DNA from 4 places in the Rhodopseudomonas palustris HaA2 genome. Region 1 is predicted to be linked to each of the others. Evidence: predicted binding sites of a transcription regulator. Region 1 holds the regulator's gene; each other region holds the start of a gene.

Region 1 (5,288 bases):
ATTGGCCTTGCGCTTCGCCTTCATCGCCACGCCGGCGGCGAGCATATTGCGCAGCTCCGAGGTCGGGACCTCGGTGAGATCGAGGAAATGCCTCGGGGCGCTGGTCATCGCTGGACTCTCGATCGTACTCTTGGAACTACTCACCGCACGATTGGTAGCGCTGCTCATCACACCGCCTCCCGCTGCGCGGCCTGGCCGGACAACACGCCGCAGGCGCGCTCGAGCCGCGTCACCGCCTCGTCGATCTCCACCTCGTCGACGATCAGCGGCGGCAGCAGCCGCACGACGTTGTCGCCGGCGCCGACCGTGAGCAAATTCTGGTCGCGCAGGGCGGCGACCAGATCGGTCGACGGCACCACCGCCTTGAGGCCGATCAGCAGCCCTTCGCCGCGGATCTCGCTCAGCACCTGCGGATAGCGATCGACGATGCCGGCGAGCTTCTGCTTCAACAGCAGCGACATCCGCCGGACGTGATCGAGGAAGCCGGGCTCCAGCATCACGTCGAGCACCGCATTGGCGGCGGCGACGGCGAGCGGATTGCCGCCGAAGGTCGAGCCGTGCGAACCCGGCGCCATGCCCTCGGCGGCATCCGCGGTGGCGAGGCAGGCGCCGATCGGGAAACCGCCGCCGAGCGCCTTGGCCAGCGACATGATATCGGGCGCCACGCCGATCCGCTGGTAAGCGAACAGCTCGCCGGTGCGGCCCATGCCGGTCTGTACCTCGTCGAAAATCAGCAGCAGGCCATTGCTGTCGCACAGATCGCGCAGCGCGCGGAAGAACGCCGGCTCCGGCGAACGGACCCCGCCCTCGCCCTGCAGCGGCTCGATCAGGATGCCGGCGGTGGTCGGGCCGATCGCCTTCTTCACCGCGTCGAGATCGCCGAGCGGCACTTGGTCGAAGCCGTCGAGCGGCTCGCCATAGCCTTCGAGATACTTCGCCGAGCCGGTGGCGGCGAGCGTGCCGAGCGTGCGGCCGTGGAACGCGCCCGCGAAGGTGATGATCCGGGTGCGCTCCGGATTGCCTTTGGAGAAATGGTGGTGCCGCGTCATCTTCAGCGCGCACTCCATCGCCTCCGCGCCGGAATTGGCGAAGAACACGAAATCGGCGAAGCTCTGCTCGCACAGCCGCGCGGCGAGGCGCTCGCCGTCCGGACTCTTGAACAGGTTCGACATGTGCCACAGTTTGGTCGCCTGCTGCTGCAACGCTTCGACCAGATGCGGATGGCAATGGCCGAGCGAATTGACCGCGACGCCGCTGGTGAAATCGAGGTAGCGCTCGCCGGTGGTCGAGATCAGCCAGGCACCCTCGCCGCGCTCGAAGGCGACATCCGCCCTCGCGAACACCGGCAGGAGATGGGACGTAGTAGCTGCACTCGACTTAGCACTCGACATGGCCGATCCGATCGGAAAAACGGGCCGCCGGCCCGGCCGCGTCAGCGCGGTCGCGGTCCAACGTGCCCCGGAAACGAAAGTACCCCGGAAACGAAACGTGCCGCCTTTCCAGGCGGCACGTGTAGTCATTCTAGGTGTGCTGAAGTGCCTGTCAACCGGGCTTCCGCTGGGGTTCCCCCGGACTTCTCCGCAGGTCGCCGCTGTGACGGACAAGACTCACTTGCGAGAGAAGGTGTGGACGCACCAGGTCTGACTCTTGCGCGTGAGTCACGCCATATTGTAGCGTTTTCCTCGTCAGGCACGACATGTCGTGCGCGGTTTGTAATCCTTTACGAGTTCTCGGTCGGGGCGCAACGCCCGGACGGCACCGGCCGTCCGGCGAGGGTTAAGGGATTCTGACGGCACGACAATTGACGACCTCGCAGCCGCGGTTCGGCGCTGGACCAGTACCGCGCGGCAGGAAGGGATTTAAGACGATGACAACATTGACTTGGACCGACGAGCGCGTCGAGCAGTTGAAGAAGCTATGGGAAGGCGGGCTGTCGGCGAGTCAAATTGCCGCGGAGCTCGGCAACGTGACGCGCAACGCCGTGATCGGCAAGGTCCATCGGCTCGGCCTGTCGGGCCGGGCCAAGAGCCCGTCCTCGGCGGCGCCGCGCCAGCGCAAGGCGCGCCCCGCCCAGCACATGATGCGGGTGACGCGGCCGGTGGCGCGCGGCAATACCGCGCTGGCGCATGTGTTCGAGGTCGAGGCCGAGCCCGATCCGATCGCGATCGACAACGTCGTACCGATGAACCAGCGGCTGTCGCTGCTCGAACTCAACGAAGCCACCTGCCACTGGCCGGTCGGCGATCCGTCGAGCCCCGAGTTCTTCTTCTGCGGCGGCAAATCGCTGCCCGGCCTGCCGTATTGCGCGCATCACTCGCGCATCGCCTATCAGCCGGTCGGTGACCGCCGGCGGCAGGCGCCGAAGACGACGCGGTAATCACGCCTCTGCGCGGGGCAATGCCGCCACCGCGCGGCACCCGTTCTGGCCCGGAACGCGCTGCGAGCGTTTCTGCCCGGCACGCGCTCCCGACGGTCCTCGCCCGGCTCGACCGGGCGATCCAGTCACCCGGAGCGCCCGTTCATTCTCACCAACACTCGGGAATACTGGATCCTCCGCTTTCGCGGAGGATGACGGCTGGGGTGTGAATCGGATGCCGTGGGCGTCAAAACCCGTAGCCCGCATGAGCGCAGCGATATGCGGGAGGCACCGCTCGAACCCCGCATGGCGATGCGCTCATGCGGGCTACCGACTTGCTCCTGTTGAAGCGCTTCGCGCTTACTCCACCTTGGCGAAGCGATCGTCGAGCGCGTAGCCGGCGCCGCGCACGGTGCGGATCGGGTCCTGCTCGCGGCCCGGATTGAGCAGCTTGCGCAGACGGCCGATGTGGACGTCGACGGTGCGCTCGTCGATGTAGATGTCGCGGCCCCAGACGCCGTCGAGCAGTTGCTCGCGGCTGAACACCCGGCCGGGATGCTCCAGGAAGAATTCGAGCAGGCGATATTCGGTCGGGCCGAGATCGATCGGCCGGCCGCTGCGCGCGACGCGGCGCTTGTCGCGGTCGAGTTCGAGATCGCCATAGGTCAGCACGGTGGCGAGCCGCTCGGGTGCGGCGCGACGCAGCAGACCCTTCACCCGCGCCAGCAGTTCCGGCACCGAGAACGGCTTGACGATGTAGTCGTCGGCGCCGGTGGCGAGGCCGCGGACGCGTTCGCTCTCCTCGCCGCGCGCGGTCAACATGATGATCGGCAACTGCTTGGTGTCGGTCCGCGCCCGCAGCCGGCGGCACAGTTCGATGCCGGAGAGACCCGGCAGCATCCAGTCCAGCACCACCAGATCCGGCAGCCGCTCCTTCATCCGTGTGTCGGCATCGTCGCCGCGGGCGACGGTTTCGACGTCGTAGCCGTCGGATTCGAGATTGTATCGCAGCAGCGTGGTCAGCGCTTCCTCGTCTTCAACCACCAGAATGCGCGCACCCATGTGTCGTCCTCGTCTTCAGTCGAGCGTATCCGGGATGCGCTCCGCATCCCGCCGTCCTGCGCGTCAGTTGCCCGGCGTCGCGTTGGCGAAAGTCGTCATGTCGCCCTTCGGGCGCTTTTCGAGAAGCTGCTCGCCCTCGACCATGTAGAACACCGTCTCGGCGATGTTGGTGGCGTGATCGCCGATCCGCTCGATGTTCTTGGCGCAGAACATCAGGTGGATGCAGAACGAGATGTTGCGCGGATCTTCCATCATGTAGGTCAAGAGCTCGCGGAACAGCGAGGTGCAGATCGCGTCGACTTCCTCGTCGCCGTTCCACACCACCATCGCGGCCGGCAGGTCGTGCGCGGTGTAGGCGTCCAGCACCGACTTGACCTGCGACTGCACCAGGTCGGTCATGTGCTCGAGGCCGCGGATCAGCTTCAGCGGGTGGAAGTCGCTGTCGATCGCGTTGACCCGCTTGGCGATGTTCTTCGACAGGTCGCCGATCCGCTCGAGATCAGTGGCGACGCGCATCGCGCCGACGATCTCGCGCAGGTCGACCGCCATCGGCTGCCGCCGCGCGATCGTCAGCACGGCGCGCTCCTCGATGACGCGCTGCATCTGGTCGATCTCGGAATCGGCCGCGACGACGCGGGCGCCGAGTGCGACGTCGCGCCGGACCAGCGCGTCGACCGAATCGACGATCTGGCGCTCGGCCAGGCCGCCCATCTCGGCGACCATCCGGGTCAGCTCCTGCAGGTCGCCGTCGAACGCCTTGGTGGTGTGCTCGAAGCCCATATTCATTCTCCTCGCGCCTGGCGCGTCAGCCGAACCGGCCGGTGATGTAGTCCTGGGTGCGCCGGTCGTTCGGCGAGGTGAAGATCTTGTCGGTCGGACCGAATTCGATCAGTTCGCCGAGATACATGAAGGCGGTCGATTCCGAGACGCGCGCCGCCTGCTGCATGTTGTGGGTGACGATGGCGATCGTGTACTCTTCCTTCAACTCGTCGATCAACTCCTCGATCTTCGCGGTCGAGATCGGATCGAGCGCCGAGCACGGCTCGTCGAACAGGATGACTTCCGGCCGCACCGCGATGGTGCGGGCGATGCACAGACGCTGCTGCTGGCCGCCCGAGAGGCTGAGCCCCGAGGCGCTGAGCTTGTCCTTGACCTCGTTCCACAGCGCGCCGCCGCGCAGCGCCTTCTCGACCCGGCCGTCCATCTCCGACTTCGAGATCTTCTCGTAAAGCCGGATGCCGAAGGCGATGTTCTCGTAGATCGTCATCGGAAACGGCGTCGGCTTCTGGAACACCATGCCGACCCGCGCCCGCAGCAGATTGAGGTCGAGCTTCGGATCGAGAATGTTGTGACCGTCGAGCATCACCTGCCCCTCGGCGCGCTGGCCGGGGTAGAGGTCGTACATCCGGTTGAAGATCCGCAGCAGCGTGGACTTGCCGCAGCCGGACGGGCCGATGAAGGCGGTGACGCGGTTGGCGGCGAGATTGAGGTTGATGTCCTTCAGCGCGCGATTGTCGCCGTAGTAGAAGTTCAGATCGCGCACGGTGACTTTCGCCGGGCCCTCGGGCTGCACGATGGCTCCGGGAGCCGGTCCGGCCGGAAGACTGGTCGTAAAGGAGATATCGGTCATTTCGGGGTCCTCTCGGCGCCGAGAATGCGCGCGCCAATGTTCAGGGCAAGCACGGTGAGGGTGATGATCAGCGCTCCGGTCCAGGCCAGTTGCTTCCAGTAGTCGTAGGGGCTCTGGACGAAGTTGTTGATGGTGACCGGCAGGTTGGCCATCGTCTTCGACAGGTCGAGGCTGAAGAACTGGTTGCTGAGCGCGGTGAACAGCAGCGGCGCGGTTTCGCCGGCGACCCGCGCCGTCGCC
Region 2 (5,288 bases), 2.0 Mb from region 1:
CAGATCAGGCCGTCCTTGGCGCGCTCCGCGGCAGGCAATTGCTCGTAAAGCAGTCCCTCACGAACACCGTAGGTCGAGAACACGATGGTCTTCGGCTTCGCGGCTTCGATGACGTATTCGAGCACCAGCGCCGCGTAAGCCAACAGCGGCCGCCGCGCATCAGCGACGAGGTCGAGATCGGCCAGTTGATTGGTCGAGGCCAGCACACGCAGCCGCTTGGCGAACCTCAGCGCTTCCGCGGCCGGGATCGCGTAACCATGCATCACCTTGAGCGCGTAGCCGCTCTGCGCGATGTGAATCCGCGCCAAAGCGCGCCAGGTCCCCCCGACTGCGTAGAACGTCCGCCCGCTCGCCGCCTTCAGCGGGAGGGCACCCGCGAGAGCGTCTTTCGCGATCCGTTCGGCCCGCTTCAGGGATTTCTGCGAGGCATCCTGAAGCGCCAGACTCCCGAGCGGCAAGGTTACGCCCTTGCGAACCAGGTTGCCGCGAACATCGATCAGTTCCAGCGATCCGCCGCCGAGATCGCCGACGATGCCGTTCGGCTTGTGAACCCCGGCGATGACGCCGAGTGCCGACAGCTTGGCCTCGCGCGGCCCCGACAGGATTTCGATCGTGACACCGCAGATCCGCTCTGCGGCTGCGATGAAATCGGGACCGTTGCTGGCGTCGCGGCACGCTGCCGTGGCAATGGCGTAGACTCGGCCGACGCGCATCACCCGAATCAACGCGCGGAACCGACGTAGCGCGGTCAGCGCCTTGTCGACGGCATCGGTCGCCAACAGCCCCGTGCTCTGCACTTCACGCCCGAGCCCGCACAGCGCCTTTTCGTTGAAAACCGTGACCAGGCTGCGCGCGAGCGACTCGTAGACCACGAGACGCACGGAATTCGAGCCTATGTCGATCACTGCGACGCTGGTTTCGCGCCTGCGCGCCCGCTTCGTCACCGTGCAAAATCCTCAAGGCGACTGATGGCGCTCCGAACGGCGCGTGAGTCGTCGCGGCGAAGATTCTTTGAGCGACTTTCCACGGCCGGACAGACTCGGATTGGTCATGAAGTAGTTGTGCACGTTGAAGGGTTCTTCACCCTTCGCCGCCTTCATACGCGTCGATGACCCATCCGGCAACAACTGCCAGCTCTGCTCGGTATCCTTCAGGTTCGCGACCATGATCTGCTCCAGCACCTGCTGATGCACGGTCGGGTTGAGCAGCGGGCAAAGGATCTCCACGCGCCGATCGAGGTTGCGCGGCATCATATCGGCCGACGAGATGTAAACCGCCGCTTTGGCGCTGGGCAGGCCGTGGCCGTTTCCAAAGCAATAGACGCGGCCGTGCTCCAGGAACCGGCCGATGATCGATTTGACACGGATGTTCTCGGACAGGCCCGGCACACCGGGCCGCAGGCAGCAGATGCCGCGAACCACGAGTTCGACCGAGACGCCGGCGCGCGACGCCTCGTACAGCGCGTCGATGATGTCCGGATCGACCAGCGAGTTCATCTTCAGCCAGATCGCCGCCGGCTTGCCGTGGCGCGCGAAAGCCGTCTCGCCTCGGATGTGTTCGAGCATGCGCTTGCGCAGCGTGAGCGGCGACACCGCCATTTTTTCGATGTCGCTCGGCTCGGCATAGCCGGTGATGTAGTTGAAGACCCGTGCCGCGTCGCGGCCGATGATCGGATCGGAGGTGAAATACGACAGGTCGGTATAGATTCGCGCGGTGACCGGGTGATAGTTCCCTGTCCCGGTATGGACATAGGTGGTCAGGGTATTGCCTTCGCGACGCACCACCAGCGACAGCTTGGCGTGGGTCTTGAGCTCCAGGAAGCCGTAGACCACTTGGACACCAGCGCGTTCGAGGTCGCGCGCCCAGCGGATATTGGCCTCCTCATCGAACCGCGCCTTCAGTTCCACCAGCGCCGTGACCGACTTGCCGGCCTCCGCGGCTTCCGCCAACGCCCGGACGATCGGCGAGTTGTTCGAGGTCCGGTACAGCGTCTGCTTGATCGCAACGACATCCGGATCGCGGGTCGCCTGTTGCAGGAACTGCACCACCACGTCGAACGACTCGTAGGGATGATGGACGATCAGATCCTTCTTGCGGATCGCCGCGAAGATGTCGCCGCCATGGTCGCGCACACGCTCCGGATGGCGCGGCACGTACGGTGGAAATTCGAGGTCGGGGCGATCGACCCGTGTCAGTTGCGACAGTTCGTTCATCGCCAGCACGCCGTCGACGAGCAGCACTTCGTCGTCGGCGGTCGACAGCGCGCGCTGCACGAAGGCACGCAATTCTTCCGGCATCGTCGAATCGACTTCGAGCCGGATCACCGACCCCCGCCGCCGCCGCTTCAGCGCGGTCTCGAACAGCCGGACCAGATCTTCGGCCTCTTCCTCGATTTCGAGTTCGCTGTCGCGAATGACCCGGAAGGAGCCCTGCCCCTTCACGACATATCCCGGAAACAACCTCCCGATGAACAGCGACGTCGCCTGCTCCAGCGTCATCAGCCGGACGGACTGGTCCTTGCCGTTCGGCGGCAGCCGAATGAAGCGGTCGATTTTGCCCGGCATGCGGATCAGCGCGTTCATCGACTTGCCGTCCGACACCCGCGCGAGTTGCAGGCCGATGGTGAAACCGAGGCTCGGGATGAAGGGAAACGGATGCGCCGGATCGATCGCCAGCGGGGTCAGCAGCGGAAAAATGTTGTGGAGAAAATGATCCTCGATCCACGCCCGCTGCGACTTGGTGGCGTCGCGGCCGTCGAGCAGCACGATGCCGGCCTCGGTCAGAATCCCGCGCAGGTCACGCCAGATCGCCTGCTGGTCGCTCGCCAGGCGCGAGACCGCCTCGTTGATCAGCACCAATTGCTCGGCCGGCGTCAGCCCGTCCGGGCTGCGCTCGGTAATGCCTTCCCGGACCTGCGCCTTGATGCCGGCGACTCGCACCATGAAGAATTCGTCGAGGTTGTTGGCCGAAATCGACAAAAAACGGACGCGCTCGAGTACCGGATGGGAGGGATTGACCGCCTCCTCGAGCACCCGCCGATTGAAATGCAGCCACGACAATTCGCGGTTGATGAAGCGTTCCGGCCCGGCGGCAACCACGGACGCCGGCTCGGCTTCACCATTTTTCTCTTCGATGACAATGATTTGGTCGGAGTCCATGAGAGGTCGGTCCAGTGCGATGCGGGGTCGTCGTGCCGGAGGTGGCGGTGCGGCGAGACAATGCTGCACACGCAAGACGTTTCCATGACATTGAGGGACTTAGCGAAGATCGCGTCAAGCCGAGCCGGCCGGCAAGGATGCCGCAGGGGCTCAGTCGTTGCGCAGGACGTCCGCCGCCAGCGCTCGGGTCACTGGCCGGCCGAGACGCAGCGCCTCGGTGTCCAGCCGCTCCACCGTCTGACGCGCGGCAGCGAAAGACCGGTCGATTCTGTTGGCGAGATAGCCGACCAGATTGGCGTCGATGCTCATCTGGCGGTCGGCGCAGAATTTGACGATCAGCGCCCGAAACAATGCATCGTCGGGCGGCAGCAGGGTCACCACTGGCACCGCCCTCAGCCGGGACCGCAGATCGCGCAAGTCGGCTGGAAATGCCGCAGGGGCCAGCCGCGCGGTGATCAGAACATAGGCCTCGTCTTCACGTGCCAGATTGATCAGATGAAACAGCGCGCGCTCGTCGAAGCTGCCCGGCGTCAGGTCTTCCACCACCAGCGCGCCAGTGGCGAGCTCGCCGGGGACGTTCGCCGCGGTCAGCGCCTGAGCCGAGGTCGATCGCGCGCCGGCCTGCTCGGCCCAGATCGATGCCAGATGACTCTTGCCGCTGCCCTCCGGTCCGACCAGCAGCATGATGCGGTTCGGCCAGTCGGGCCAGCTTTCGATCAGCCTCAGCGCCGAGGAATTGGCCGTGCCTTCGAGGAAGTCCTCGCGCGACAGGCTTTCGGCGTGCGGCAGGTCCAGGGCCAGTTGACGGGGTTGTACGCGGACTACCACGGGGTCGCTCCATGCCGGCCCGCACTGCGCGGCCGGCCGACGCGTTTCAGTGGCCAGGCTCGATCGTGCTCATATGCCGCGTCCACTCCACGAGATAGAAGGAGACCGAAAGCAACGTCAAGAGCGTCACCAGAATCATCAAGACTAGGTCATAGGGCGCCGGCTCGAACCCGAAGCCGAGCGCACCGAGCACCAATGCGGCAAATCCGACCTGCGCCACCGTATTCAGTTTCGAGACCATCAACGGTTTCATCGGCACCGGCTTGCCGAACAGCCAGGAAATGATCACCGCTCCCACGATCATGATGTCGCGCGACACCACCAGAATCACCAGCCAGCGCGGGATCGCGCCCCAGATGCCGAGCGACACGTAGATCGACACCAATAGCGCCTTGTCGGCCAGCGGATCGAGCAACGCACCGAGCTCGCTGCTCATGTTGAAACGCTTGGCGAGAAAGCCGTCGATCGCGTCGCTGACGCCGGCGATCACGAAGACCGCGAACGCGACTGCCATTTCATTCGACGCAATGGCCCAGACGATGACCGGCACCAGCAGAATCCGGCCCAGGGTAATAATATTCGGAATGCTCACGCGACGTTCCCGGCTTCCAGCCCAGATCCGGCGAAACCATTCGACTTTCGACGGCGGGAGGGGCTGGTTGTCTACATAGTACATGCTGGGTCCCCTTGCGAGCCATTGCACGCCGGCGGAATCCGACGTAACCACCCCAAAACCATTGGTCGGACGCGGACAAGCGGGACTTAGGTCTAGCGCGATCGACGGGGGTTCATCGGCGGCGGCTCGATGCCGGGCGGCAATCGTTGCCGCGCAGCGCCTTTTTCTTGCGGGAGCCGGCCATGACCGAGCGGAAGCACGGCCTCACCTATGCCGATTCCGGCGTCGATATCGACGCCGGCAATCGCCTCGTCGACCTGATCAAGCCGATGGTCCGGGCCACCGCCCGGGCCGGCGCGGACTCCGAAATCGGCGGCTTCGGCGGACTGTTCGACTTGAAGGCCGCGGGCTTCAAGGACCCGGTGCTGGTGGCGGCGACCGACGGCGTCGGAACCAAGATCAAGGTCGCGATCGAGGCCGGGGTGCACGCCGGGATCGGTATCGACCTGGTCGCGATGTCGGTCAATGATCTGGTCGTCCAGGGCGCCGAGCCGCTGTTCTTTCTCGACTATTTCGCGTGCGGCAAACTCGATCCCGAGGCCGTGGCCGAAATCGTCGCAGGCGTCGCCGAAGGCTGCCGCGAGTCTGGCTGTGCGCTGATCGGCGGCGAGACCGCGGAAATGCCG
Region 3 (5,288 bases), 1.6 Mb from region 1:
ACGTTGCGCGCGGCCAGAAACGAAACGGGAAATGCCAGCACCGCGCCGCCGAGCGTGCCGAGGAAGGCGATCGCGATGGTTTCGCCCATCGCGTTCAGATAGATCTTCGCCTGCGCCCAGGAGCCGGGATCGGGCGGCAGCATCATCCCGGTGAATTCGACCAGCCGGATCGAGCCGCTGATCAGACGGTCGAACGGAATCTCGAGCCTGATCAGCCCGAACACGAACAGCGCCGCCATTACGGCGAGACCGCCGATCACTCGGCCGCGCCGCCACCAGTCGATCCCGAACTGATCCGGAAAGCGACGGACGATTTCGGCCTGATCGTCGAAATTCAGCGCCCTGCGCGTGTCGGTCATCGGCTTTCCCGCCCGATCAGACGATGACGGACCGCCTCTGTGCCGTAATCGATCGTTATCACTGCGATGATGATCAGCATCAAGATGGCGCTGACGTCGGTGTAGTAGAATTTGCGGACCGCCTCGATCAGGTCCTGCCCGATGCCGCCGGCGCCGACGAAACCCATTACGGCAGCGCCGCGGACGTTGATCTCGAAGCGCAGCAAGGCGTAACTGACGAAATTCGACAGCACCTGCGGCACCACCGCAAAGCGCACCATCTCCACCCAGTTGCCGCCCGAGGCGACGACGCCGTCGATCGGTTCGTCGTCGATATTTTCGACGACTTCGGCGAACAATTTGCCGAGCGCCCCTGTGGTGTGGATCGCGATCGCCAGCACGCCCGGCAGCGGCCCGAGTCCGAAGGCCAGCACGAACACCAGCGCAAAGACGAGCTCCGGAACGGTGCGGCAGATCTCCAGAAATCGGCGGGTCACGAACACCATGGTGCGCGAGCGGACTAGATTGGCGGAGGCCAGGAAGCACAGCACGAAACCGGCGATGGCGCCGATCAAAGTGCCGACATAGGCGATCAGCAGAGTGTCGAGCAGCAGCCCGGTCCAGCGCTTCAACCCCCACAGCCATTCGGCGAGGTCGGCCCACAGCGTGCCGAGCGACAGCGTCGGCATGATCGAAATGAAGTAGGATGGGAAGCGCCAGAAATTGTCCGCGAACTTCGCCGGGTCGACTTCGCCCATCCACGCCGCCGCGACGATCGCAGCGACCAGGATGGCCGCGCCAATCGCGGTGCGGCGGCGTTTGGCCGACACCGCGTCCTCATAGTGATCCATGAGGTGACGCAACTGAGCGTCGGGCAGTTCCGAAACAACCGCTGGCATCCACTATCCTGGCAAAAAGAGGGCGGCCTTGAAGGCCGCCCGTTTCAGTCGATCGTGTCGGCTCAGGATTTGCTCTTGCGCAGGGTGTCGACGAATTTCGTCAGATCGATGACCGGCTGATAGGCCTTGTGATCGACCGCGTCATAAGGCTTGCCCTTGCCTTCGTAGATCTTGTTGAAGGTTTCCGGATCGTCGGTCGCCAGATCGAGAACCGCCTTGCGGATCGCCGCCTTCAGGTCCGCCGGCAGGTCGGTGAGATAGGCCATCGGCGAATTCACGATCTGGTCGGACTTCAGGATGATGCGGAAGTCGGCCGCCTTGGCCATGCCCTTGCGGTCCATCCGCAGCAGGTTGGATTCGGCTTCGGTGTTCCACCAGTTGAATGCGGCGTCGCAGGTGCCCTGCGCGACGCCGATCACGGCATTCTCGTGGCTGCCGGCGTAAATCACTTTGCCGAAGAACTTGTCCGGATCGATCGACAGCTTGTTCATCTCGAAGCGGGGGACGTTGTTGCCCGAGGTCGAATTCGGATCGACCAGGCAAAGGTTCTTGCCCTTCAGGTCCTGAATGTTCTTGTAGGGCGACTCCGTCTTCACGTAGAGGACCGAGTAGTACCCTTTGCTGCCGTCATTGTTCACTTCGATGGCGAAAGGTTCGACCTTGGCGCCGATCAGATAGGCGCGGGCATAGGATGCCGGACCGTACATCGCGATCTGGATGTTCCCGGAGCGCTGGCCTTCGATCACGGCGGCATAGTCGTTGGCGATCCGCAGCGTCACCTTGGTGCCGAGCTTCTTCGACAGATACTCCGTCAGCGGCGTCCAGCGGGTGGTGGTGCCAGAGGCGTTCTCGTCCGGCACCTTGCCGAACACCAGTTCCGGATATTTCGACTTCCAATCCTGGGCCGGAGCGGCCGAGGCGGTCAACGCCAGCGCGAGGGCGCCTGCGAGAACGGTGCTGAACTTGATCATGGTGTGACGGGCCTTTTCGGGTGGACATGAACGGCAAGCCTCGAACGATGCTTCGAACGAGGGTGAGGTGATGCGCGATCGGGGGCGGCTCTTGCCGCCGGTTCATCCGGTGGCGACGGCCTGGGCGTAAGCGGGCAGGGCGGGCAAGGTGGGAACGACCGGCGCGTGATGGTCTGCACCCATGACGTCGTTGGCTTCGAGATCGTACAGCTCCCGCGCGACCCGGTCGGTGAGTTCGGCCGGCGCGCCATCGAACACCACGCGACCCGCCGCCATCCCGATCAGCCGATCGCAGTAGACCCGCGCCAGATCGAGCGAGTGCAGATTGCAGATCACGGTGATGCCGAAGTGCTTGTTGATGCGCAGCAGCGCATCCATCACGATCTTGGTATTGCGCGGGTCGAGCGACGCGATCGGCTCGTCGGACAACACGATGTCGGGCTGCTGCACCAGCGCCCGCGCGATCGCGACCCGTTGCTGCTGGCCGCCGGACAATTGGTCGGCGCGCTGCGCCGCGAAAGGCGCCATGTCGAACTGATCCAGCGCCGACATCGCCAGCGCGCGATCCTTCTCCGGCCAGGCCTGCGCCAGCGACCGCCAGGCGGGCATATGCGCCAGCCGTCCCATCAGCACGTTGGTCAACACGTCGAGCCGGCCGACGAGATTGAACTGCTGAAAGATCATGGCGGACCGCGCCCGCCACTGACGGAGTTCGCGGCCCTGCAGTGCGGTGACGTCGATGCCCTCGAACAGGATGCGGCCTTCGGAAGGCTCCGCAAGCCTGTTCAGCATTCGCAACAAGGTCGATTTGCCGGCGCCGGATCGGCCGATCACGCCGATGAAGCTGCCGCGCTCGATGGCGAAGGAAGCGTTGTCCACGGCGGCATGGTTGCCGAACCGGCAGGTGAGACCTTCAACTACCAGCATGCGCTGCTCCTGGAGCTTGTTGAGCATATCGGTAGCGCTGCTATTTTGCAGGCGTGTGACAACGGCGCGGCTCTGCCGTTATGCACAGCATGTGCGTGTCATCCCGACGTCACGACGTCGTCACCAAGTCCGCCGAAGAACCTCAGCCTCGACAAACCGGATGCGGGGATTCAATGGTCGCAAAAATGCTCTCTGTCGAACCGACGGTGGATCCCTCGGCCCGGCTTCACGAGGTGAAGCTCGGCGCCTATTGCGAGGTCGGAGCGCGCACGATCCTGAACGAGGTGGCGATGGACGATTACTCCTACGTCGTCAACGACTCGCAGATCACCTATTCGAGCATCGGCAAATTCTGCTCGATCGCGGCCATGACCCGGATCAATCCCGGCAATCATCCGATGCATCGCGCGACGCAGGCGCATTTCACCTATCGCGCCAGCGCGTATTTCGAGGGCGAGAGCGACGATGCGGAGTTCTTCGCCTGGCGCCGCGCCCACCATGTCCATATCGGCCACGACGTCTGGATCGGCCATGGCGCGATCGTGCTGCCCGGCCGCAACATCGGCACCGGCGCGGTGGTCGCCGCCGGCGCGATCGTCACCCGCGACGTGCCGGCCTATACGATCGTCGCCGGCAATCCGGCGCGGCCGATCCGGTGGCGGTTTCCGGAAGTCGTCGCCGAGCGGTTGGCCGAACTGGCGTGGTGGGATTGGGAGCATGAGGCGCTGCGCCTGGCACTGCCGGATTTTCGCCAGTTGGCGGTGGAGGAATTCCTCGACAAATACGAAGCCGCCGCGAAAATGCGGCGGGGATCGCGCAGCAAGGACGTGACGGCATGACCGACATCCTGATCGAAGGCGGCCGCACGCTGCTCGGCGACGAGCTGTCGGAAGCCTCGCTCGAGAGTTCGGGCGGGGTGATCGCGGCTGCGGGTTCGAGTTCGCGTCATCCCGCGATCCGGATCGACGCGCGCGGGTTGCTGGTGCTGCCCGGCATCGTCGATTTGCACGGCGACGCGTTCGAGCGGCAGATGATGCCGCGGCCGGGCGTCGATTTCCCGATCGACGTGGCCTTGGCGGACAGCGATCGGCAGGCGATCGCCAACGGCATCACCACGATGTTCCATGCCGTGACCTGGTCGTGGGAGCCGGGGCTGCGCAGCGCCGCCAATGCCCGGCGGATGCTGGACGCGATCGACGTCACGAGGGCGAGGCTCGCCGTCGATACGCGTATCCACTTGCGCCACGAGGCTTTCAATCTCGACGCCGTCGAGGAGATCGCGCAGTGGATCGGCGACCGCCGCGTCGATCTGTTCGCCTTCAACGACCACATGGATTCGACGATCGCGGATCTGTCGCGTCCGCATCGGCGCGCCCGGATGGTGGAACGCACCGGCCTGTCCGGCGAAGACTTCGACCGGCTGGTCGAGCGCGTCGCCTCGCGCACCGCCGAGGTGCCGGACGCGATTTCTCGGCTCGCCGCCTGCGCCCGCGACGCCGGCCTGCCGATGCTGTCGCATGACGACGACACACCGCAGATGCGGCAGGGCTTCCGCTCGCTCGGCGTCCGCATCGCCGAATTCCCCACCACCGAGGAGACCGCGCGGGACGCCGCCGGCGCGGGCGACTTCATCGTGTTTGGCGCGCCGAATGTCGTGCGCGGCGGCAGCCATACCGGCTGGACCAAAGCGGCGGACATGATCGCCAAGGGGCTGTGTTCGGTTCTGGCGTCGGATTACTACTATCCCGCCCCGCTGCTGGCGGCGTTCCGGCTGGTGCATGACGGCATCCTGCCGCTGCCGCAGGCGTGGAAGCTGGTTTCGGAATCGCCGGCACGCGCGGCGGGATTGTCCGACCGCGGCGTGCTGGAGGCCGGTAAGCGCGCCGATATCCTGATCGTCGACGACCGGATCGCCCTGCGGCCGCGGCTGGTCGCGGCGATCGCGGGAGGGCGGCTCGTTCATCTCGACGAGCCGGAGCGCTTCGTGATGTCGCACAAGGCCGCGCACGAGACGGTTGCCGCGGCCTGAGACGAGGCTATCCTGTCCGCGATGACGCAAATCCCCCGCTACGCCATCTATTATCTGCCGCCGCCCGGCAGCGTGCTCGACCGGTTCGGGTCCGCGCTGCTCGGCTACGACGTTGTCACCGGCG
Region 4 (5,288 bases), 1.6 Mb from region 1:
GGGCCACCAAGTCTCGCCCCGCGGCGCCGAGATTGCGCCACAACCTTGCCGCCTCGGCGAACTCTCGCTCGTGCGCGGGGCTCTGCCGGCGCCAGAGGTCAGCGGCATCGAAATCCGAGCGTTTGGCTTCTCCGGAGAGCAGATGCGTGATCAGCCGGCGTGCGTCGGTTCTCAATTCGGTTCTTTCGCCCCCGTCGGATCTAATCATCGCGCGCAGCCAGGATGTGCGGCCCGCCCGGGAGCGGTGATGAAAGTCTCTCTGGAAGAGACGTTTCTCGCGGCGCCAATCGGTACAGGTCCGCCGTCATTTTTTCGAGACGCTCGGCGCAATAATCGTGAGCGGCCTGCAACTCACGATGCACGTAGCGCACGGAAACGCCGTAACGCCGCGCGATCTCGCCGCGCGGCAGACCTTCGACACGGGCGGCGATCAGGATCGCCTTCTGCCGTGGCGGGAGTTCGGCCATGATGGCGGTGAGCAGCCGCAATTCCGAGCGTCCCTCGGCGTCGCGTTCGGCGTCCGGCGCGTCGTCGGAGATGCCGAGCAAGGTCGCAGCATCGGATGTGGACACCAGACGGTTTTCGGCACGCAGATGATCGCGGCCCATATTGATTGCGATGCGTAGCAGATAGGTGTCAGGACTGCGCACAGCATCGATCTGGCCGCCGCGCTGCAAGCGCAGCCAGGTATCGTGCAATGCGTCGCCAGCCAGTTCGGACGACCCGAGATAGCGTGTCAGGCGCCGTTTGAAATCGTCGTAGCGCAGCAGCAGGCGTTGCTGCAGCGCTGCCCAACCCGCCTCCGTCATCGCTCGACCCGCTGCCGCTGCCGCTGAAGCGTCCGGCAATCATTCTGCATATCCGGCAACACCGTCATGATGACCGGCTGAGCGAAGCCGGCGGGCGGCGGCTCACCGATTTGGATCCGCTGAAGCGCCGCCTCCAGCGCCGCGTCCCCGTCGACGTCGCCGGTGGTGTCGAGCAACGCCGAGCGCGCGATCAGGCCGGACGGCGCGATCCAAAGCCCGATCGCAATCCGATGTGGCACTATTGACGGACGCGCATCGCCGCAGAATGCCTGTCGAAGGCCAGCCTGAATCCGGCCGTAGTAGCGGATCACGGCGCTCCGCAGCACCGAATGGGCTTCTGACGCAGCCGGATCGAGTTCGAGGACGACCCCATCCTGCGCCATGTAACGCGGAACGAGGCCGGTACCGGCGAGCAGCCGGCGCAGGGCCACGTCCGGTGCAAGCGCGCCGCGGACATCCGAAGACTGCCGGCCCTTGGCCAGCGCGGCGTCATAGATCACCTGGAAGCCGGAGATCACCCCATAGGCTTCCAATGCCGCCCCCAATTGCTGCGCCGGGATGTCGAACGGCAGCGGACGCGCCGCGGCGCTGCTGGTGCCACGTTGCACGGGATCGGCCTGCTCCGCAGCAACGGGGCATGGGACATTCGCTGTCAGGCACAGCGCCAATAATGCAGCGGTTCGCCGACATCGCAAGACTGCCTGGCCCATCCATCTGCATCCAGTCGCCGGGCGGATGGAGCTGACACGTTGATCCGCGGGCAACGCCTCGTCTCGTAGTGAGGAATTGTGACAATTTGACCACGAAACCCCGCGAAGCGCGCCTGCTCGCGCTTGGGTGGAGCACCTTCGGAGCCGCCCCATCTCTGCCGCGGGGCGCATGGGCCTGCGCCGGTCGCCTCGCTTACTTCTTCAGATTGAGCGAGAATTGCAGGTTCAACGGCTGCAGCATCTCGGGCGGCGGGGGTTCGCCGACATTGCCGCGCATCAGGATGGTCCGCAAATCGGCTTCGGCCCGCGCATCGTTCAGAGCCGGAAACGCGATCTTCTCGACAGTGCCGTCGGGATTGAGCCAGGCCCGCACCACCAGCGTCGGCGGGAGCCCGCCGGGCTTCCCTGCCCGCTCGACGACATGGGCGCGAAACCGATTGGCGATCTCCTCGTCGTCGCTGATCCAGGATTCGAAACGGTACTGGACCAGCTTGGCGAACTGTGTCCACGACGGCGGCGCCGCAGCCGGGCTGCGATAATCCATCGACTGTGCTGCAGCCGTCTTCATGCCACCCGCGCAGACTGAAAACAGGCACAGGGCGAGGACGCAACTTCGCACACCCAGCCGATTGATCGCGAACACCGCCACTTCTATGTCTCCCCGGTCGGCCGAATCCGACGCCCGAACATCGCCGCTCAATTTTGCAGGCATGTGACCCGCGCGGAAATCGATGCCGCGCGATGGGCGCGCGAGCCGCCCCCGGCAATTTGAGGCCGGTCGTCCTCGGACGGCCTGACGCTGTGACTGGCGAGGAACGCCTTCGCTTCGGTGGTCCCGACCGCCTGCACGCGGTTGATCATGCGGCGCCGACTGACGACGCCTTCGACCAGACCGCGGCTGTTCAGAACCGGCGCGCCGCTTGTTCCGAAGCTGGCATTGGATTCGAGCTCCAGCGTCCCGCTACCGTTCCGGCGATCCGCAACCACCGCATTGGCGAGCGTCCCGCCGCCTGCAATCATGCCCGGCAGATTGTCATAGGACGCCGCGAACATCAGATCGCTGGTTGCGGGGGACGAATTTCGAGGGAACACGGCAGCCAGGCCGAGCGTCTTCGGCACCTTGAGCAGCGCAAGATCCTCACGCGGCGACAGCGCCACCACCCGTGCCGCGAACGACCGCCCCTCCTTGGCAATCACGACGCGCGCGCAATCCTCGACCGCATGGCGAGCCGTCAGCATGTGTCCGGCTCCATCGACAAAAAACGCAGTCCCGTTCAGCTCGCGCCGGAAACTGACTGATCTTGCCGTGTGCGACAGCCGGTCGGGTTGCTGCGACAGCTCTCGTCCGCGTTCGGCAATGCTGCTTGGCAACGACTGGCCCATCGCAGGCAACAAGCCGGCGGCGGTCCATCCAGCGATCAGAAGCGTGGTTCGAAGCATCGGCGCAACATGTCTCGTAGCGTGACCGTTGGAGTGAGCTGCCAGCTACTGACGAGCACCATCGTCGCTGTCAATCGCAATTCTCATTCGCAACATCCGGCCGCCGGGTCGCGGACCGCATACCGAGCGCGCGCGAGTTCGAATCCGATGCCCCCCCCCCCCCGATCGGCACTGTCCTGACAGGCTTGCGGCGGCGTGTCTGTCGCAATATGTTCAAACAATCGATGACCAACTCTGATGAGGACTTTGTGGCGAACGAAGCTCTCGAAACAGTGTCGAAACAAGATCAGTATCTTTCCGCCGTTCGACACGAATTGGATCTGTTCGAGCGCCGCGAACGCGACTTTCGCGCTCAGTTGCGACGGCAGAGGGCTGAGCAGTTGACCGAGGGATTGAGCCTCCAGCTCAGCGATTTGCGTTGATTTGAGTAGCGTCCCCGCTTCGCTGACGACCGTTTCCCGCGACGATGGTGTAGTCCCAGGCATCTGCTCCGGCTGCGAATGAGCCCGGTGATGATGGGGTCATGGCGATTGCCGAACGAGGCGCACGCAACCCTCGCGCCTAGCGTCGCAGCGATGCGCTGCCGCTTTGTGCAGGGCAACAGGGTCCGCCCTCAGCGACTCTCGAGGTTCCTTTTCTCTTCGGCGGTCAGCGCGCTCATCTGCGCCTCAGTCAGCGGGCCATTGCCGACGAGTTGAACCGGGCTGTTGACGTTATAGCTGTGCTGCTCGCGTGAGTTGTCTTTTGGGCCCTGATTGCCAGACCCAGGCTGACCGCTGCCGTCGCCTCCGCCGAAGCCGAGGAATTCAACCAGAATGATCGACGGTCGGTCGTTGTTCTGCGACGGGCCGGAGGCGGCTGGCGTCGCGGCACCTGCGACGTTATTTGCAGCCGTCAGCGCCGCGACTGGCGGGCCCTGCACGGTCGGCAAGCCTGTCGATGTCCCCTGAACCTGGATGTTGGCGGCATTGACGATCTGCAGCGCCGCGAGGTTGATGTTGCCCGAGACCCGGATGCCCGCCTCGCCGGCGTCGATGGTGCCTTCAGGCGCGATCAGGTCGACGTCGCCGGCGGTGGTGCCCGGCACCGGATTCAGCGTGGCGATGCCGGCGCCGGTCGAGGGCGCCTGCGGCGACAGCACGACATGGCCGTATTTGTCATAGATCCGCTTCGGCGGCGTGTAGATCTGCGTGCTCTTGGAGCCGCGGCCGGCGTTGATGTCGCCCTCCGCCGACCAGGCCAGGATGCTGCCGCCGAAGGTGGTCATGATGCGCGACAGGCCGAGCAGGATCGAGCCCTTGCTATAGAGGTTGATGTCGCCGGCGCCTTGCGTGATCAGGCCGGAGGCGGCTGGCGGCGTCACGCCTTCGACGCCGATCACCTGGCGGCCGCCGGGCGTCAGCAGCGCGATGTCGCCGCCGCCGATAGTGCGCACACCGCCGCCGTTCTGGAATCCGTTGCTTGCGACGGAGGAGAAGATCGAGATGTCGCCGTCGTAGGTGATCGGCCCGCCGAGCGCGTCACGGTCTGGGAACAGCGTGGCGATCATCTGGCGCCCGCGCAGATAGGATCCGTAGCGCGGGCTGGAGGCGTCGTTGTACTCGCGCCCGCCGGCCTTCAACTCGGCAAAGTAGACCTGGCGCAGGAAGATGTTCTGCTGCTCCGGTTTGAGCCCGCCGAAGTAAGCGCGGGCGTCGGCGTCGTCGCGGGTGGCGTAGCCGTAACGCTGCGCCAGCCAATCCTTCAGCTCGGCCTCGTAGGTCTTGGCGACCTTGCCGGGCTGATCGGCCAGCGGCGTACCGCTGACGGCGCGATTGGCAGGGTCGAGATAGAGCGACGCCACCGCGGCATAGTCGGCGCCGGTACTGCCGGCGCCGGCGAGCAGCGCGACCGAGGCCCCCGGCCGCAGATCGGCCGCATAGGCCGGGCCGGTGCTGACGATGTTGCCCTTGTCGGCGAGGTTGATGTCGCCGCCGGCGGTCATCGACAGTGTTCCGGGGCCGGCGATGCGGACGTTCGGGTAGATGATCTTGCCACCGGCCTGGATCACGGAGACGTCCTTGGCGTCGGCATGGAGGATGGATATTCCGGCGGCGAAACTGGTGCCGGGAAGCACGATGTCGCCGGCCGCGATCATCTCGAGCCGCTTGGCGGTCGCAAGCTGCAGCCCAACGATATCCCCGTTCACCGCATAGATGCGTACCGGGTTTGGATCGCCGGCGTGCAGATCGCTGGTGGCGACGTTCGGAGCCAGTGCGTAGAGACCGAAGGTTGGAGTGTAGATATCGGTGAAGGCATCGTACGTCGTCAGCGTATTGGTGCGCGACAT

The links. The regulator PhoB, encoded in region 1, activates phosphate uptake and scavenging genes when phosphate is short. The targets are predictions, from matches to a motif close to TGTCATNNANCTGTCAT.
Region 2: the regulator PhoB is predicted to act here: its motif matches at 3,232-3,248, upstream of RPB_RS12545 (RNA degradosome polyphosphate kinase).
Region 3: the regulator PhoB is predicted to act here: its motif matches at 3,232-3,248, upstream of phnC (phosphonate ABC transporter ATP-binding protein).
Region 4: the regulator PhoB is predicted to act here: its motif matches at 1,598-1,614, upstream of RPB_RS11105 (STN domain-containing protein).

Annotation. Positions count from the first base shown of each region.
Region 1 is NC_007778.1:872,659-877,946, reverse strand. Features, by position in the region: gene argF (ornithine carbamoyltransferase) at 1-108, opposite strand, end outside; gene RPB_RS03980 (aspartate aminotransferase family protein) at 168-1,391, opposite strand; gene RPB_RS03975 (GcrA family cell cycle regulator) at 1,868-2,377, shown strand; gene phoB (phosphate regulon transcriptional regulator PhoB) at 2,717-3,418, opposite strand; gene phoU (phosphate signaling complex protein PhoU) at 3,482-4,198, opposite strand; gene pstB (phosphate ABC transporter ATP-binding protein PstB) at 4,224-5,048, opposite strand; gene pstA (phosphate ABC transporter permease PstA) at 5,045-5,288, opposite strand, start outside.
Region 2 is NC_007778.1:2,847,691-2,852,978, reverse strand. Features, by position in the region: gene ppx (exopolyphosphatase) at 1-944, opposite strand, end outside; gene RPB_RS12545 (RNA degradosome polyphosphate kinase) at 957-3,158, opposite strand; gene RPB_RS12540 (DnaA ATPase domain-containing protein) at 3,309-3,986, opposite strand; gene RPB_RS12535 (CDP-alcohol phosphatidyltransferase family protein) at 4,033-4,578, opposite strand; gene purM (phosphoribosylformylglycinamidine cyclo-ligase) at 4,845-5,288, shown strand, end outside.
Region 3 is NC_007778.1:4,653,428-4,658,715, reverse strand. Features, by position in the region: gene phnE (phosphonate ABC transporter, permease protein PhnE) at 1-359, opposite strand, end outside; gene phnE (phosphonate ABC transporter, permease protein PhnE) at 356-1,237, opposite strand; gene phnD (phosphonate ABC transporter substrate-binding protein) at 1,300-2,208, opposite strand; gene phnC (phosphonate ABC transporter ATP-binding protein) at 2,311-3,135, opposite strand; gene RPB_RS20570 (acetyltransferase) at 3,309-3,974, shown strand; gene RPB_RS20565 (alpha-D-ribose 1-methylphosphonate 5-triphosphate diphosphatase) at 3,971-5,164, shown strand; gene RPB_RS20560 (DUF1045 domain-containing protein) at 5,186-5,288, shown strand, end outside.
Region 4 is NC_007778.1:2,509,724-2,515,011, reverse strand. Features, by position in the region: gene RPB_RS11115 (FecR family protein) at 1-175, opposite strand, end outside; gene RPB_RS11110 (RNA polymerase sigma factor) at 201-809, opposite strand; gene RPB_RS11105 (STN domain-containing protein) at 806-1,519, opposite strand; gene RPB_RS11100 (hypothetical protein) at 1,713-2,087, opposite strand; gene RPB_RS11095 (S1 family peptidase) at 2,216-2,959, opposite strand; gene RPB_RS11090 (hypothetical protein) at 3,184-3,381, shown strand; gene RPB_RS11085 (filamentous haemagglutinin family protein) at 3,573-5,288, opposite strand, start outside.